Regions from separate parts of the Paenibacillus sp. 1A_MP2 genome, predicted to be linked through region 2. Evidence: riboswitches for the same ligand, from Rfam matches in the RefSeq annotation. Region 2 holds a riboswitch; each other region holds the start of a gene.

Region 1 (5,274 bases), 3.9 Mb from region 2:
GGCTCAGAATGGAAGTAAGCAGTCGATATGTACCTCCATATACATCTTCCGTTACAATCATGTGATCTCCTGCGGAGAACATCATGAACACACTGGAGATGGCAGCCATGCCGGAGGAATACGCAAATCCGCGGGCTCCACCTTCCAATAATGTAATGTAATCCTCCAATGCCTGACGAGTCGGGTTACCCGAACGGCTATAATCATGTTGAGGCGGATTAAAAATATCAAAATGATGGAATGTGGAGGCCTGGTAAATCGGCACGCTGGAAGCCCCGGTTGTTTTATCGATTTCGTCACCGAAATGCAGTAACTTGGTGTCAAACTTCAGGTCGGAATGAACATTCCGATCATGATTGTTGGCATTATTGTTTTGCTCACTCATGATGCGCTCCTCCTTCAATCTCCTGCTGTGCAGCTGTGAGTGCATTGCCCAGATCGGCAATCAGATCTTCGGCATGCTCGATCCCTACAGAGAAGCGCAACAGACGGTCATCCACACCTACAGCGTCACGAATTTCAATCGGGATATCCGCATGGGTCTGTACCGCAGGATAGGTCATCAACGACTCTACACCCCCGAGGCTTTCCGCAAAGGCAATCAGTTTGATGTGACGAAGCAACGGTTCAACATAACGGGCATCCTTTACTTTGAAAGAGAAAATGCCTGTGTTCCCACTCGACTGTTTATTCTGTATTTCAAATCCGGGATGATCCGACAAACCAGGATGATACACTTCGTTAACGGCTGGGTGTTCCAAAAGATACTTGGCAATCGTCAAGGCATTATACTCATGCCGCTCCATACGAAGAGCAAGTGTCTTCATACCTTTCATCAACTGATAGGAGTCGCTTGGAGATAACACTGCACCAATGGAATTGTGCAGGAATGCCATTTCGGCTGATAATTCTTCTCCTTTGGTAATAATTAATCCGGCAAGGACATCATTATGACCACCCAGATACTTCGTAGCACTATGGATGATGATATCGGCACCGAGTTCAATTGGACGCTGGAAGAACGGAGTCAGTAGTGTATTATCCACAATAGTCAGCAAGTTGTGGCTCTTCGCCCAGGAGCATACCGCTTCCACATCCGTAATCATCATTAGTGGATTAGTCGGTGTCTCAATAAATACCGCTTTTGTGTTCGGCTGACGGATACTTTCCAGAGCTGCAAGATCATTGGTATCTACGTAACTTGCTGTCACACCGAATCGAGACAGGATGCGTTCAAGCAAACGATACGTTCCCCGTACAGATCCAGCGATACAATTAGATGATCTCCTTGACCGAATAAAGCAAAAATCGTTTGCAAAGCTGCCATGCCGGAGCTACAGGCAAAACCTGCATCCCCGACTCCAATGCCGCCGCTGCTTCTTCCAATACTTTACGGGTTGGATTGGTCGTACGGATATAATCAAACCCCGTGCTTTGTCCAAGCTTCGGGTGGCGAAACGCAGTGGATTGATAGATCGGAAAATTAATGGCACCCGTTACCGGTTCATTGATAGACCCGATTTGAGCCAATCGGCTTTCGATTTTCAACTTGTTGTCTTCCATTGCAGCATCCTCCTGTAGTGTCGATTAGATTTGCGGACCAATATCGTAAGGCGTCTCTTGATACACATAGTAATTGAGCCAATTAGAGAATAATAAGTTTGCATGTGCCCGCCAGGTGGCTGGAGGTACACGGGAAGGGTCGTCATTCGGGAAATAATGTCTCGGTAGCGCAATATCCATGCCTTTGGATGCATCCCGGTCATATTCCCATTTTAATGAAAGCGGGTCATACTCGGCATGTCCGGTAGCGAAAATTTGTTTGCCGTCTTTGGTGGCGACCAGAAAAATACCGGCTTCCTCCGATTCAGCCAAAATTTCCAGACTTTCATTCTTTTCAATATCTTCACGGCGCACTTCCGTATGTCGGGAATGCGGAACGTTAAATACTTCATCAAATCCACGCAGCAAAGGCACGTTGGATCTGTTGATCGTGTGTGAGAATACGCCAAAACATTTTCATCCAGCGGAACCTTTGGAACTCCGAAATGATGGTATAAACCCGCTTGGGAAGCCCAACATATATGCATAGTCGAAGTCACATTGGTTTTGGTCCATTCGAAGATCTCCTGGATTTCTTTCCAATAGTTCACGTCTTCAAAATCCATTTGCTCTACAGGAGCTCCCGTAATGATCATGCCGTCAAAACGGCGGTGCTCAATCTCGTCAAAGGTTTTGTAGAACAGGTCCAAATATTCCTGGGATGTGTTCTTGGACGTATGAGACTTCGGATGAACCAGAACGATATCTACCTGAATGGGTGTGTTACCTACCAGACGAAGCAATTGAGTTTCTGTCGTTTCCTTAGTAGGCATCAGGTTTAATATAGCGATACGGAGCGGACGAATATCCTGCTGATAAGCGGATGTCTCGTCCATGACAAAGATGTTCTCTCCTGCGAGTACTTCCTTGGCAGGCAGTGTGTCTGGAATTTTGATTGGCATAGTGGTTCTAACTCCTCCTTGAGCATAAATAGATGCAGCCACTGCGGCTGCGATACGATTCGCATCCGAACAGTTATAGGCTGCCATGAGCTTGCCTGCAGGCGCTGAATTGCAACCACATTGCTGGCGGCAAGCTCAAGTTCCTTAGCGAAAATCACTGCTGAGAAGTCGGTGCATATAACAAAGACCTTCCTCGGATTCCGAGAAAGGTCATATGTAAATAGATATGCGCCTCTCTCATCTCTCAGTTACAACAGTGTCAACTTGGACACTTGGTCGCTGCAAGAATTAGCACCGTGCGGTATACCGCCGGTTGCCGGGTTTCATCGGGCCAGTCCCTCCACCTACTCTTGATAAGATTTCGCTTTATTTAATTGTAAAATCTAGTGTGGTTCACCGTTTACTTTAAAACATTAATCCCCTCACGTCAAGGTGTAGTTCAATGTCTGTTCATCTGGATCGGAACCGTTCGTCAGCCGTTGTCATACACTGCTCCAGGGCGCGAAATCGACACATTTTTGCGCTTGAAAGGACTCTGTACCAGCGGTATACTAGACAAGTGTTGTAAACCCTTATGTGAGAGGTGACATATTCAATGGATGGCGACCCGAGGCCTGACTGGCAGCCGAATTCCGACAAACTGCATGAGAATTGATATCAGCATGCCGGCAGCGGGACGTTACTTCCGTTTGGTTATAAAGCGAACGCAGTCCTGACTTCCAGGATCCGCTGCCGACCGGCTGATCTGTTCTTTTTGCGCCCATATTGATGAAATCCGCCCATTTGGCGGGTGCAGAAGGAGTAGATGAACAATGAAAATCCGGTTGGTAAACAACGGTGTATTTATTCCGGTGGATGACATTCAGCAGGCGCTGACTCCACCAGCGGAGGGATTTTACTGGATTGATGCGGACGTAGACGATTTGGCGGTACTTCAACCGCTATTCATGATGCATGATCTGGCCGTAGAAGACTGCTTGAGTGACGAAGAACAACGTCCGAAGATTGAAATTTATGAGAGCCATTATTTTATTGTTATTAATAGCATTCGTTTTGATGATGAAGAGATTTTTTTACGTGCCGTCAACCTCTTCCTTGGCAGACACTTTATTATCAGTGTGACCAAACAGAAAGTCAGTGAATTGCGAACATTGAAGCCGATCCTGTGGGAACAGGAGATCAGTACGCCGGATAAGCTGCTGTATCTGCTGGTTGACTTGATTGTTGATAATTATTTCACAGTTGGTGACCGGATTGAAGCGCGCATTGAGAAGCTTGAAGAAGACATCCTGATGCACACCAAGAAGTCTCATCTGAATGAGATTATCGGGCTGCGTAGTGAGATTCTATGGCTGAAGAAAGTACTGGGACCTCAGAAAGAAGTCATTAATACACTTAACAAAAAGATCTGCGTCTTATTGATGATCAACTGCAGAAGTATTTCAGTGACATTTATGAGAATGCTGTGAAAATATCCGAAACCTTTGAGACTTATCGCGACTTGATGGGGAACTTGCGAGAAGCTTACCAATCCAGTATCGCCAACCGGGCGAATGAGATCATGCGTGTGTTCACCGCCATTACGACGGTGTTCATGCCGCTGACGGTCATCACCGGCATCTATGGTATGAACTTTACGAACATGCCTGAGTTGAACTGGAAATATGGTTATTTTGTGGTCATTGGCCTGATGGTGACACTGGGCCTCAGCATGTTCTTTATTTTCCGCAAAAAAGATTGGGTTTGAACTAACTAACAAAGACGAAGCGCTCCGCATCTGGAGAAACGCCTCGTCTTTTTTGTACGCTTATGAATGAAACCTACCGATCTATGTTCAATCTAGCCCGCATGCTGCTCCGCCTCTGTGTGACGACGAAACCGGATTCGAATCATGCGCAGTCTTTCGTAAACCTGCTCCAGATTGCCTCCGCCAGGCTTCTCTTCTCCATACACTTTATGTAACACAGGCTTCAGAAACGTATCTCCCAGCTCCTCGTAGGCGCTCCACACCGCTTCTTGCTCTTGTTCAGGCATGATAGCGAGTTCCGCGTCCAGCAGACAATCTGTGTCATACCCCTCCAGATCCAGTGTCTCCAACAGCTCAATCAGCTCCCGTCGGGATAATCCGGAACGATTCACGATCTCCTCCAGCGTATACCCTTCCTTCATGCCTTCGAGTACCTGCTTGCGTGTAGTGAATTTGTCTAATTCCTGCTTGTATTTCTGCTCTCTCTGTTTGTACAGCCAGCTCTCATATTCCTGTTCCTTCAGCACCGTATACACCCACTCTAGCGGAAAAGACGTGGAACGTTCCAGTCCATTCGTAAGCTCCAGCCATTCAGCTCCGTACTCGGACGCTTTACTCTCTCCTACGCCAGGCAGTTGCATCAATTCATCTATCGTTTGTGGAACAAATGCACTGATCAGGCGCAACAGCCGATTCGTTGCAATAAAATAGGGGGCCTTCCGATCAGACGCCGCTCTTTTCCTGCGCCATATGCAAAGATCCATATACAGCCCCTCATTGCCATATAATTCACTGTAACAATGAAGACGCTGACCGCCATAGCTGCGCGACTTCAAATCATCATTTTCGTGAAACAAACCCTGCAGCAACGGACGATACCCTTCGCCCATCTGTATCGCTAACTGATGACGATAAACATGTAACAGTTCGTCCCAAGAGCTTCCATCATACCAGATCGCATCCACACGATCTCCTTCCTCATATCGGCTCCATCCCAGATGCCACTCCCCTTCTTCTTCACCA
Region 2 (5,274 bases):
CAATTATATTGTCCGGTCTGTTGGTTATGCTGCTGGGTATAATCCTGGTGACCCTGTGCCGAAGATTCCCAGGGAAGACCGTTTTTCAATTCACTGAGGAAATCACAGGGAAGTGGATTGCTTATATTTTGGGAGCTGCGATCATCCTGTATTTCCTTGCCATCTCTGCCTTTGAAATCAGGGTGATGGCTGAAGTCACCCGATTATATTTATTGGAGGGAACCCCGGTGTGGGCCATTGTCATGGTGTTTATGTGGGTCGGCTTTTATTTGATCTCAGGAGGGATCAACTCCATGGCGCGTTTGTATGAGATCATTTTACCCATTGCGCTTATTCTTTTTGTACTGGCCATTTTTCTGAGCAGCAGTCTGTTTGAGATCAATAATTTGAGACCTGTGCTGGGAGAGGGGATTATGCCGGTGTTTAAAGGGCTGAAATCTTCGATGCTTGCCTATACGGGTTATGAAGTCATGTTTGTGGTGATGGCATTTATGAAAAATCCGGAGAAGGGCAAGAAAGCCATGTTATGGGGAATCCTTATCTCTATGGTGATCTACCTCATCACATTGGTTATGGTTGTTGGCAGTTTATCTATTGAAGGCATGAGAACAAGAACGTGGCCAACACTTGATTTGATGCGCAGCTTTGAGATTGAGGGATTGTTCTTTGAACGGTTCGAATCCCTGCTGCTGGTTATTTGGATTATGCAAATTTTCTCTACGTTTACCATCACGCATTATGCCGCTTCTCTTGGATGTTCGCAATTGTTCAAGAAAAAAATGCTGCCTTTTCTGATCATTCTGCTCCCGATCAGTTACATCACTGCTATGCTTCCGCAGAACGTGGACGAAACGTTCAAACTCGGCAACTTTTTGGGGGATGCATCCATTTATTTGTTTGGTATTTTGCCACTATTGCTTCTGTTGTTGAGCATGTTACGAAAGAAAGGAGGCAAATACAATTGAACAGGATCAGAAAGACATTAACCATTTTGTCAACGGCGCTGCTGGTTTTTGCCTCAGGGTGCTGGAGCAGCAAAGAGATCGAAGATTTAAGTGTTTATGTGGGTCTGGGACTGGACGTCGCTGAGGAATCGAAATTTGAACAGGACATTAATAAACAAGGAGGTCATTATCCCAAAAACAATGTATTTACATCTACCGTACAGATTGTCCCACGAGTTGGGGGAAACAGGAAAATCAAAGCAGTTCCAGTGGTTCTTCCGGCGGACAAACCTTTTTGAATGAACAGCTTACCGGAGATTCCCTTTTTCAGATCTTTCGTCAGTTTGCTCTAAGAAGAGACCGTCCACTCATTGGTCATCATTTAAAGGTTATTGTCGTTTCCCAAGAGTTGTCGAATAAATATAGTCTGGAGCAGCTGCTTGATTTTATTTTGCGGGACAATGATATCCGACCCAGTTCCCTTATTCTGGTGAGCAAAGGACGCGCTTTGGATGCTCTTAGCTCCAAGGAGCCGGGAGAAATCCCAGCCTTTTATCTGAGAGGGTTGGTGAATAATGCATATCGTAACAATAAAATTCTTCCTCCTGTATCCCTCGCGAAACTTGATGGCAAAATGCAGTCAGGATCAAGCTTTTTGCTGCAAAATGTCCTTACTGCTGATGGGGAGCATAAATTCTCAGGAGCAGGCGTCTATAAAGGGAAAACGAAAAAGTGGATCGGCAGCTTAAATCAGGTGGACCTTCAAGGATTGTCCTGGATCACTGGGGAGGCTAAGGGAGGGGCCTTAAAATCGTATGCACCGAAAAAGGGACATACGATAGTCTATGAAATCAAGTCTACTAAGAGCAAAATTGTGCCAAAAGTCCACGGAGATGACATTTCTTTTCATGTAAAGGTTGAATCAGAAGGTCAGCTCATGGAAGATTGGAGTTCTCCGGAAATTCCTGCGACGGAAGAGTACATTAATGAATTGGAGGTTCAGTTCGCTGGTGCAGCCAAAGAACAGATGCAGCAGGTTATGAACAAAATGCAGCACACCTATCGGGTGGAAGTGGCCGGATTTGGAGAGCAGTTGCGGATCAAATATCCGAAGGTATGGAAAAAGGTCAAAAAAAATTGGGATGAAACCTTTAGTCAGATTCCCGTGACCTATGATGTGAAAATGAAAATCACAGATTATGGATCATCGATAGATTAAAGATGGGGTTGGAGATTTCCTTTATCCACAAATGGATGATGATATTTAATAGTTGACACAACCATGATAGATCGCTATATTTATAAAAAATCATTTTCTTATCCAGAGAGGTGGAGGGACTGGCCCTTAGAAGCCTCAGCAACAGATCTGAACGATACTGTGCTAATTCCAGCGGGTGAACAGCCTGATAGATAGGACGTTTGTTTTTATTTGTCAGTAACGGCGCACTCTTCAGGAAGAGTGTGTCTTTTTGTTGTTCTGGATGAAGAAGCAGGGGAGCAGGCATGGATAACAACAAAGATACTGGGCATTTTCAGCGTAAAATGCAGGCACGACATGTAATTATGCTCTCACTTGGTGGAGTCATTGGTACAGGTTTATTTCTTAGCTCTGGATATACCATCCAGCAGACCGATCGGCACGATTCTATCTTACCTGATTGGAGCGATTGTCGTTTATCTGGTCATGCTCTGTCTTGGTGAGCTGTCCGTTCATATGCCGGAGACAGGGGCGTTTCATAGCTATGCGGCAAAATACATCGGACCAGCAACAGGATACACCGTGGCCTGGTTGTATTGGTTAACCTGGACGGTTGCCCTCGGTTCCGAATTTACAGCAGCCGGACTGCTGATGCAGCGCTGGTTTCCTTCCGTGAATGTATGGATCTGGAGTGCGCTCTTTGCGCTCATGATCTTCCTGTTCAACGCGCTGACGGTCAAATTTTTTGCGGAATCGGAGTTCTGGTTCTCATCGGTTAAAGTCCTTACGATTGTGGTCTTTATTATTCTAGGAGGCGCAGCCATGTTCGGTATTATCCCAATGGCTGATTCGGAACCTGCACCATTTCTAACTAATATTACTGCATCTGGTTGGTTCCCGAACGGGGCTACTGCGATACTAATGACGATGCTTGCCGTAAACTTTGCGTTCTCGGGCACGGAATTGATCGGGATTGCAGCCGGGGAGACCGAGAATCCGGAGAAGACCATTCCAAAAGCAATCAATACCACGTTGTGGCGTTTAATACTCTTTTTTATTGGAACGATCGTTATTCTCTCTGCGTTATTGCCGATGTCGGATGCCAGTGTCCTTGAAAGTCCATTCGTGGCCGTGATGGAGCGAGTTGGAGTACCCTATGCAGCAGATATTATGAACTTTGTCATTCTGACGGCAATTCTCTGCTGCCAACTCGGGTCTGTATGCCTCTTCGCGGATGTTGTGGTCACTCGCGGATAAAAAGACGATCTCTCCGTGGTTTGCCCGGTTGACCAAGCGTGGTGTACCGCTGAATGCACTTCTGATTAGCATGGTTGGGGGCGGTCTGGCCTTGCTGTCCAGCATTATTGCCCCGGGTACTGTGTATATTACGCTGGTGTCCATCTCAGGCCTCGCGGTTGTCGCCGTGTGGATGAGCATCAGCGCTTCACAGTATATGTTCCGCAGGCAATATATTCGAGAGGGTAACTCGGTAAAGGACCTGGTTTACCGAACGCCGTTTTATCCGGTGGTACCGATTATTTCGTTTGTATTGTGCCTGGCTTCATGCATAGGTATCGCCTTTGACCCGACACAGCGTATTGCGCTGTATTGCGGGGTTCCATTTATCGCACTATGTTATGCAGCGTATTATCTGACAGAACGTGCGAACAAGAAAAGAGGACAAGTACATGACGCAACCAACGCAAACTAATCCCATAGAACAAATATTGTGCCAATATCCGGTGATGATTTTGGATGGTGCACTGGCAACCGAATTGGAACAGCATGGCTGTGATCTGGATGACCCGTTATGGTCAGCACGTGTACTGCTGGAGAATCCGGACGTGATTTCCCAGGTGCATGCTGATTACTTCCGTGCGGGAGCGGACTGTGCTATTACATCCAGTTATCAGGCGACTGTGGACGGCTTTAGCAAGAGAGGCATCGGAGAGCAGGAGTCGCTGGAACTGATAAGCAAGACAGTGAAACTCGCTGCGCGAGCCCGAGATGAAGTCTGGGCTGAAGTGCAAGATAGGGGGAAGTTAGAGAATTTAGAAGCTAACGAGTCAACCGATAAGAAACATACGGCAGTGGTAACGGAGAAAAGGGTATTGGCTCGTCCGCGTCCGATTGTTGCTGCATCGGTTGGACCCTGATGGGGCTTATCTGGCAGATGGTTCGGAGTATGTCGGTCACTACGGTGTCTCGGACGAAACATTGAGCGCGTTTCATCGTCCACGGATTGCAGCACTGCTGGAGGCAGGTGCGGATATTCTGGCTTTTGAGACGATCCCATCCTTGCAGGAGGCGCAGGTATTGGTTGCTTTATTAAAGGAGTTTCCCAACGCCTATGCATGGATGTCTTTCTCTTTGAAAGACGGGAAAGCAATCAGTGAGGGTACACCCTTGGAAGAGTGTGCTCGCTTACTTGGTGCTGAGCCTCAGATTGCCGCGATTGGCTTGAATTGTGCGCCGATGGAATTCGTGACAGAAGCGGTCGGTATTTTGAGTCAGGCCAGCGATAAACCGGTTATTGTCTACCCTAACTCGGGTGAAATCTATGATGCAGTAACGAAGACGTGGAGCGGCCAGGGTACTTGTGGCAGCATGAGCGATGCATCGGAGCAGTGGGTTGCGGCGGGGGCCAAGATTATTGGCGGCTGCTGCCGGACTACACCCTATCAGATTGGTGAACTGGCGAAGAAGTGGCGGAGCCAAAGCTGAGAACATGAGAGGTTAAGTTGCAGTTATGAACGTGCAGTTCTACACTTTCTAAATGCAAAGAGCCCTTTCATATCCTTTAACGGATTTGAAAAGGCTCTTATTTGTGTTGTTTGTTAAAGGAATACAAACTATAAACTGTTTGAGCTGGCTTCCATCCCCAAGGTTATTCAAATCGAGACGAATGGTACCCGCATCGGATTTAACCGAGGATTTCCCATCCACTTCTAATTCCGCAAGATCAATGGATCCTGCGCATGTTATGCCTCCTTCATTCTTCATACGTTTTGTATTATTCAACGACCAGAATGCGTGGGGAAGCATCACGAATCACTCTGGATGATACCCAGGAGCCCAGAGCTGCTGCAAGAATGCTCATGCATGCAAATAATAGTATGCCTCCCCAGTTCA
Region 3 (5,274 bases), 350 kb from region 2:
AAACAAAACGCCCTGCCTTCTCTACAAAGAGAAGGCAGGGCGTTTTGTAGTGGCTCCATAAGAAGTGGAGCCGGGTCTACCATTAAATTTCAACTTAATCGTTTAGCTTAAAACGCAGGTTCTACAGCACCTTGATAACGTTCTTTGATGAATTTTTTAACCTCTTCGGAATGTAGGGCTGCAGCCAGTTTTTGGATGGCATCTGCATCTTTGTTATCTTCACGGGATACGAGGATGTTTGCATATGGGTTACCTTGCAGGTCCTCGATTAACAACGCATCCTTCTCCGGGTTCAGATTGGCTTCCAGCGCGTAGTTGGCGTTGATGAATACCAGGTCTGCTTCATCCAGTTGACGAGGCATCATGGCTGCATCCAGCTCGATAATATCCAGGTTTTTTGGATTGGCTGTAATATCCTGAATCGTTGAAACGATATTGGTGTCATCTTTGAGCGTAATCAAGCCTTCTTTGGCCAGCAACAACAGTGCACGTCCACCGTTGGACGGGTCATTCGGAATCGCTACTTTGGCACCGTCTTTCAGCTCATCCAATGATTTGATTTTTTTGGAGTAGCCAGCAAATGGCTCAACATGCACAGGTGTTACAGCAACGAGGTGAAAACCACGTTCTTTGTTCTCTGTATCCAGGTAAGGCTGGTGTTGGAAAAAGTTCGCATCCAACTGTTTATCTTCAAGTTGTTGGTTAGGTTGAACATAGTCATTGAAAGTCACGATTTGCAAGCGAATGCCTTCAGCTTCGAGTTCAGGCTTGATGCTTTCCAAAATTTCCGCATGTGGTGTAGGTGATGCTCCCACTTTCAATTCGACGGTGCGCGGTGCGCCTCCAGCATTGTCAGCGCCGCTGTCGGAATCCTTGTTGTTTCCGCAAGCCGCAAGAACCGCAATCAGCATAATGCTTAGTAGAGCAAAAGACCATTTTTTCATGTGTAAAACCCCTTCTCCAATAATTTTTTTGCATTTTGCACCAAGTCGATACCGAATCAGGCAAATGCTATATATGTGTTATTTCCTGGTGAACCATTTAACCAAACGATCGCCAGCCATCTGAAGCACTTGCACCAGAATAACCATAAATACAACAGCTATAATCATAATTTCATTCTGATATCGATAGTAGCCATAATTTATTGCCAATGTTCCCAACCCTCCACCACCAACCATGCCCGCCATCGCCGTGTAGGAGACAAGGGTAACGATGGTAATGGTAATTCCGGCTAACAGACCCGGCAGTGCCTCTGGCAGAAGCACACGCCTTACAATCTGTCCGGTTGAAGCTCCCATCGCCTGCGCCGCTTCGATGACGCCTCGATCCACTTCACGCAGTGTAGTTTCCACCAACCGGGCAAAGTATGGAGCAGCGGCAATGACGAGCGGTGGTATAACACCCAGTACGCCTGTAGCTGTGCCGACCAGTGAACGCGTGAACGGAATGAGTGCAACAATCAGAATGATAAATGGCACGGATCGCAGAATGTTTACAATAAACGAAAGTATAGTGTACACCACTTGAGACTTGATTGAAGCCGACCTTGCTGTCATGAACAGCAATACGCCCAGCGGCAAACCAATGATGATCGTGAACAGTCCCGATGCTCCCAGAATTTGCAGTGTTTCAATTGAAGCCTTACCGATTTCTTCCCAACGCACTGTTGAAAAATCCATTTAACGAAGCACCTCCACATCAAGTCCCTGGGCGATTAACTCATGAATGGTGAGGTTAATCTCATCCGACTGTCCCTCAAACCGAACGGTCAGCTGCCCATAAGGAACTTGTTTGATCGTCGAAATGGTGCCTTGCAAAATGGCGAAATCCACTCCTGTTTTGCGAACCGTTCTGGACAAAATCGCCTCATAGGTTTTATTGCCCAGGAAGGATATTTTCACAAGCTTAGAAGATCCGTCCGTCTGCAATGAAACATCTGCACTCGCCAGAGCAGTCTCTTCCAATGCTATCCCCACCTCATGGTCCCGCATCATAAAGTCACGCGTAATTGCATGCTGCGGCTTGAGGAATACTTCCGTCACCGGCCCTTGCTCCACGATGCCTCCCTGATGGATAACCGCCACCTGATCACAGATATTCTGAATCACGTGCATCTCATGGGTGATCAGAACAATGGTGAGGTTGTACTTTTCATTAATATCCAGCAACAACTTGAGAATCGAATCAGTTGTCTGGGGATCAAGTGCCGATGTAGCTTCATCACACAGCAGCACGTTTGGATCACTCGCGAGTGCTCTCGCAATACCCACCCTTTGTTTCTGTCCACCTGACAGTTGGGCCGGATATTTATTGCTGTGGTCCTCCAGTCCAACCAATGCGAGCATTTCCTTCACTTTCCGATCCATTGCATCCTTGGGAGTATTGACCAGCTTCAAAGGAAAAGCCACATTGTCATATACCGTAGCTGAGGATAACAGATTAAAGTGTTGAAAAATCATGCCGATCTTACGCCGTTGTTGTTGCAAATCGGTCTTGCCCAGACTGGTTAAATTGATTCCATCCACCCAAACCTCGCCGGCCGTCGGGCGTTCGAGCAAATTGATACAACGGATCAATGTACTCTTGCCTGCACCGGAATGACCGATAACTCCGAATATTTCACCCTTGCGGATATTCAAATTTAGATCCGATAAGGCCGTCGTACTTTTTGAACCTTTACCGTACGTCTTGGTTAAACCTTTTAATTCAATCAAAATTACTTGCTCCTTCCCACTGCTTACATGTATCTTTACCCGAATGAAAGGAAAACTCCCCTTCGATGTACAAAAAAGAGCCCCTTTTGCAGAAACAAAAAGGGCTCTTCACGTGAAAGATTATACCTTCTCATCTGCCAAAATTGTGCCTTGCACACATTTTGTAGGAATTAGCACCTAACATCTATAAAGAATGACACAGCTGTCATGCAGTTATAAATCGGTTGCCGGGCTTCATCGGGCCTGTCCCTCCGCCGCTCTCGATAAGAAATATTTAATTTATAAGTTCAGTAGTTATAATGTTAATGTCATAAATGTTAATTCCATCTAACTGTCGATCAGGAACTCAGTATAATCCAAGTATTCCGATTTGTCAAAGGGAAATATTTCAAACTAATTACTTTCCGGATTGAGTTATTCCTTGCTTATGCCACTTCTTGTTGATGTAGCCATAGGCTGCTTTTAACGTCTCACATACCATATCCACACCCTGGCGGAGTTCCAAGAGATGCTGATCCAGATCCTCCAGCTTCACTTTCCCTTGCAGAGTCTGGTGCAGCTGCCACAGATCATCCTGCATTTCGGAGTTCATGTAATGAATCTCCATGTTTCGTCGTTTGCGCAATTTGCTCATTGGCTCACGGTAAGAGTCTTTAATCTGGATCAGTTCGTTGGCAAGATCATGATGCAGTTTGTCATATCCGAACTGTCTTAATACGGTAAAATAAGAAAAATGGGTTTTAACATTGGTCGTATTTAGCTCAAATATTTCATTCAACACTGTACCTAACTTATCCAGAATGGCAAAACATCGGATGAAGCCATCCTTATAGAAGTAGACATAACGGGCATATTCCGCTTTTTCGGGTAACGTCATATCATCCGTAGAGCCTGCTTTGACTTTCTGACGAAAATGGGAAGCAGCAAAACAGCTCTGTTCCAGCTCATCCAGCGAGGAGATGAGTCCCTGGGTCCACACATACAGTTTACGATAATCATGGGTTGGATCATGGTCCACATGCATCTGTCGCTGAAATAACTCAAGCGTATCCGCCATCGCTTCTATTGCATCCTTCAGTATCCCTTCGTTTTTACGCGGCTTTTCACCCAGCAACGTTCGCAGCATATATAGCCTCCTCTTTCCACTCTGCAGATCATCAAAATAATCATAATTCATCATATTTAAACAAAATCGGAATCAGAGTAAACGTATGACCGCTGCTTACAATAGGGTGCCCTGACACGCCTGACATCAAACAAAGTTCACCTGTCCAATGATGTACATCATCGGATGGTGAACTTCACTGGATTCATCCCCTGAACGACAATAATTCGGATATATTAGAACCGGTTAACGGGCCGATGCAACTTGTACACCAGGAAACTCATATAGGTTAGTACACCGAATAAAATGGCAATATCGAGCATATGCGCCAGCGCCACGAACATGTACACTTCCGGGCGATTCATCGTAAGCATCAGTCCAAAACCAATGACCACTTGCAACAGAACCAGCACAACAGAAATGACACCTAACGCTCTTAGCTCTGTGTTATCCGGATGTTTGCGATACGCAAAATGACCGAGGATTGCAATGACAATCACTAATGAAACAGCCGCAACCCGGTGAGCGAAAGCAACCGCCACGCCTCCCGAGAGCTCGGGAATAATCTGTCCGTTACAGAGCGGAAAGCCGGAACAGCCTCCTGCCGAATCCGTATGGCTCACGAATGCCCCAGTATATACCACGAGGTACGTATAGATCGTAGAGAACCACACCAGATTACGAAAACCTTTACTGACCCGCGGATATCGATTGAGTCGTTCCAATCCACCGTGGCGAACCTCCTGCCGAATACCAAGCGCCATCATCAAGGAGCTGGCAAAGGCGATCAGTGCAAAGCCGAAATGCAGTGCCATGACTGCGGAAGATTGGGAGAAAACGACGGCAAAGGCCCCCATAATTCCCTGGACGATAACAAATATCAGCGTTAACAATGAAAACAATTGCAGGTCACGGCGTGATTTGCCAAACCGTAAAAATGCTACAAAAGAGGCTATGGACAACAGCCCTGCCAGTGCGCTTACAGCGCGATGGGAAAATTCAATAAGTGAGGCAACAGTGTGCGCAGGCACAAGTTTTCCGTTACATAAAGGCCATTCTGCACCGCAGCCGAGGCCTGATTCCGTTCGGGTTACAACGCCTCCGCCAAATGTAGCCAGAAACATGACAAGACAGGTTAATACGGTTAACCATTTAAACAAGGTTAAGTGCTTCAATTTTTTTCTCACCCGCTGTTGGTTTAAGATGGCGAAGAACTACATCCTCCGCTTGATTCGATACTTTGACACTTATTTCACAACTAAATTCATTATACCGGATAAATGTGTCATTGACGTCGCGCTTTGTGACAAAATGTTAACGTCTGTCGAAAAACTGACCCTCCATTTATTAGGACCTATGTACATCACTAGCTTCCCCGAAAAATGTTAAAAATACAAACGCCACTTCCCTATTTCAAGAGAAATGGCGTTCCTTTAATTATAACCTTTTACA

What was found. Region 2 has a riboswitch for S-adenosylmethionine ahead of mmuP (S-methylmethionine permease). Riboswitches for the same ligand answer to the same signal wherever they lie in the genome.
Region 1: another riboswitch for S-adenosylmethionine. It lies ahead of metA (homoserine O-acetyltransferase MetA); the one in region 2 lies ahead of mmuP (S-methylmethionine permease).
Region 3: another riboswitch for S-adenosylmethionine. It lies ahead of ACTWJ7_RS08450 (methionine ABC transporter ATP-binding protein); the one in region 2 lies ahead of mmuP (S-methylmethionine permease).

Annotation. Positions count from the first base shown of each region.
Region 1 covers NZ_JBQQCS010000001.1:5,251,426-5,256,699, forward strand. The annotation lists gene ACTWJ7_RS25545 (trans-sulfuration enzyme family protein) at 1-385, opposite strand, end outside; partial or broken gene ACTWJ7_RS25550 (PLP-dependent transferase) at 378-1,476, opposite strand; partial or broken gene metA (homoserine O-acetyltransferase MetA) at 1,588-2,591, opposite strand; SAM riboswitch class I at 2,739-2,864, opposite strand; partial or broken gene corA (magnesium/cobalt transporter CorA) at 3,317-4,251, shown strand; gene ACTWJ7_RS25565 (HRDC domain-containing protein) at 4,344-5,274, opposite strand, start outside.
Region 2 covers NZ_JBQQCS010000001.1:1,334,934-1,340,207, forward strand. The annotation lists gene ACTWJ7_RS06650 (spore germination protein) at 1-965, shown strand, start outside; gene ACTWJ7_RS06655 (hypothetical protein) at 962-1,243, shown strand; gene ACTWJ7_RS06660 (Ger(x)C family spore germination protein) at 1,240-2,163, shown strand; SAM riboswitch class I at 2,259-2,361, shown strand; partial or broken gene mmuP (S-methylmethionine permease) at 2,448-3,853, shown strand; partial or broken gene mmuM (homocysteine S-methyltransferase) at 3,831-4,866, shown strand; gene ACTWJ7_RS06675 (ABC transporter permease) at 5,156-5,274, opposite strand, start outside.
Region 3 covers NZ_JBQQCS010000001.1:1,683,868-1,689,141, reverse strand. The annotation lists gene ACTWJ7_RS08460 (MetQ/NlpA family ABC transporter substrate-binding protein) at 108-944, opposite strand; gene ACTWJ7_RS08455 (methionine ABC transporter permease) at 1,023-1,682, opposite strand; gene ACTWJ7_RS08450 (methionine ABC transporter ATP-binding protein) at 1,683-2,717, opposite strand; SAM riboswitch class I at 2,845-2,987, opposite strand; gene ACTWJ7_RS08445 (Cthe_2314 family HEPN domain-containing protein) at 3,115-3,843, opposite strand; gene ACTWJ7_RS08440 (COX15/CtaA family protein) at 4,059-4,997, opposite strand.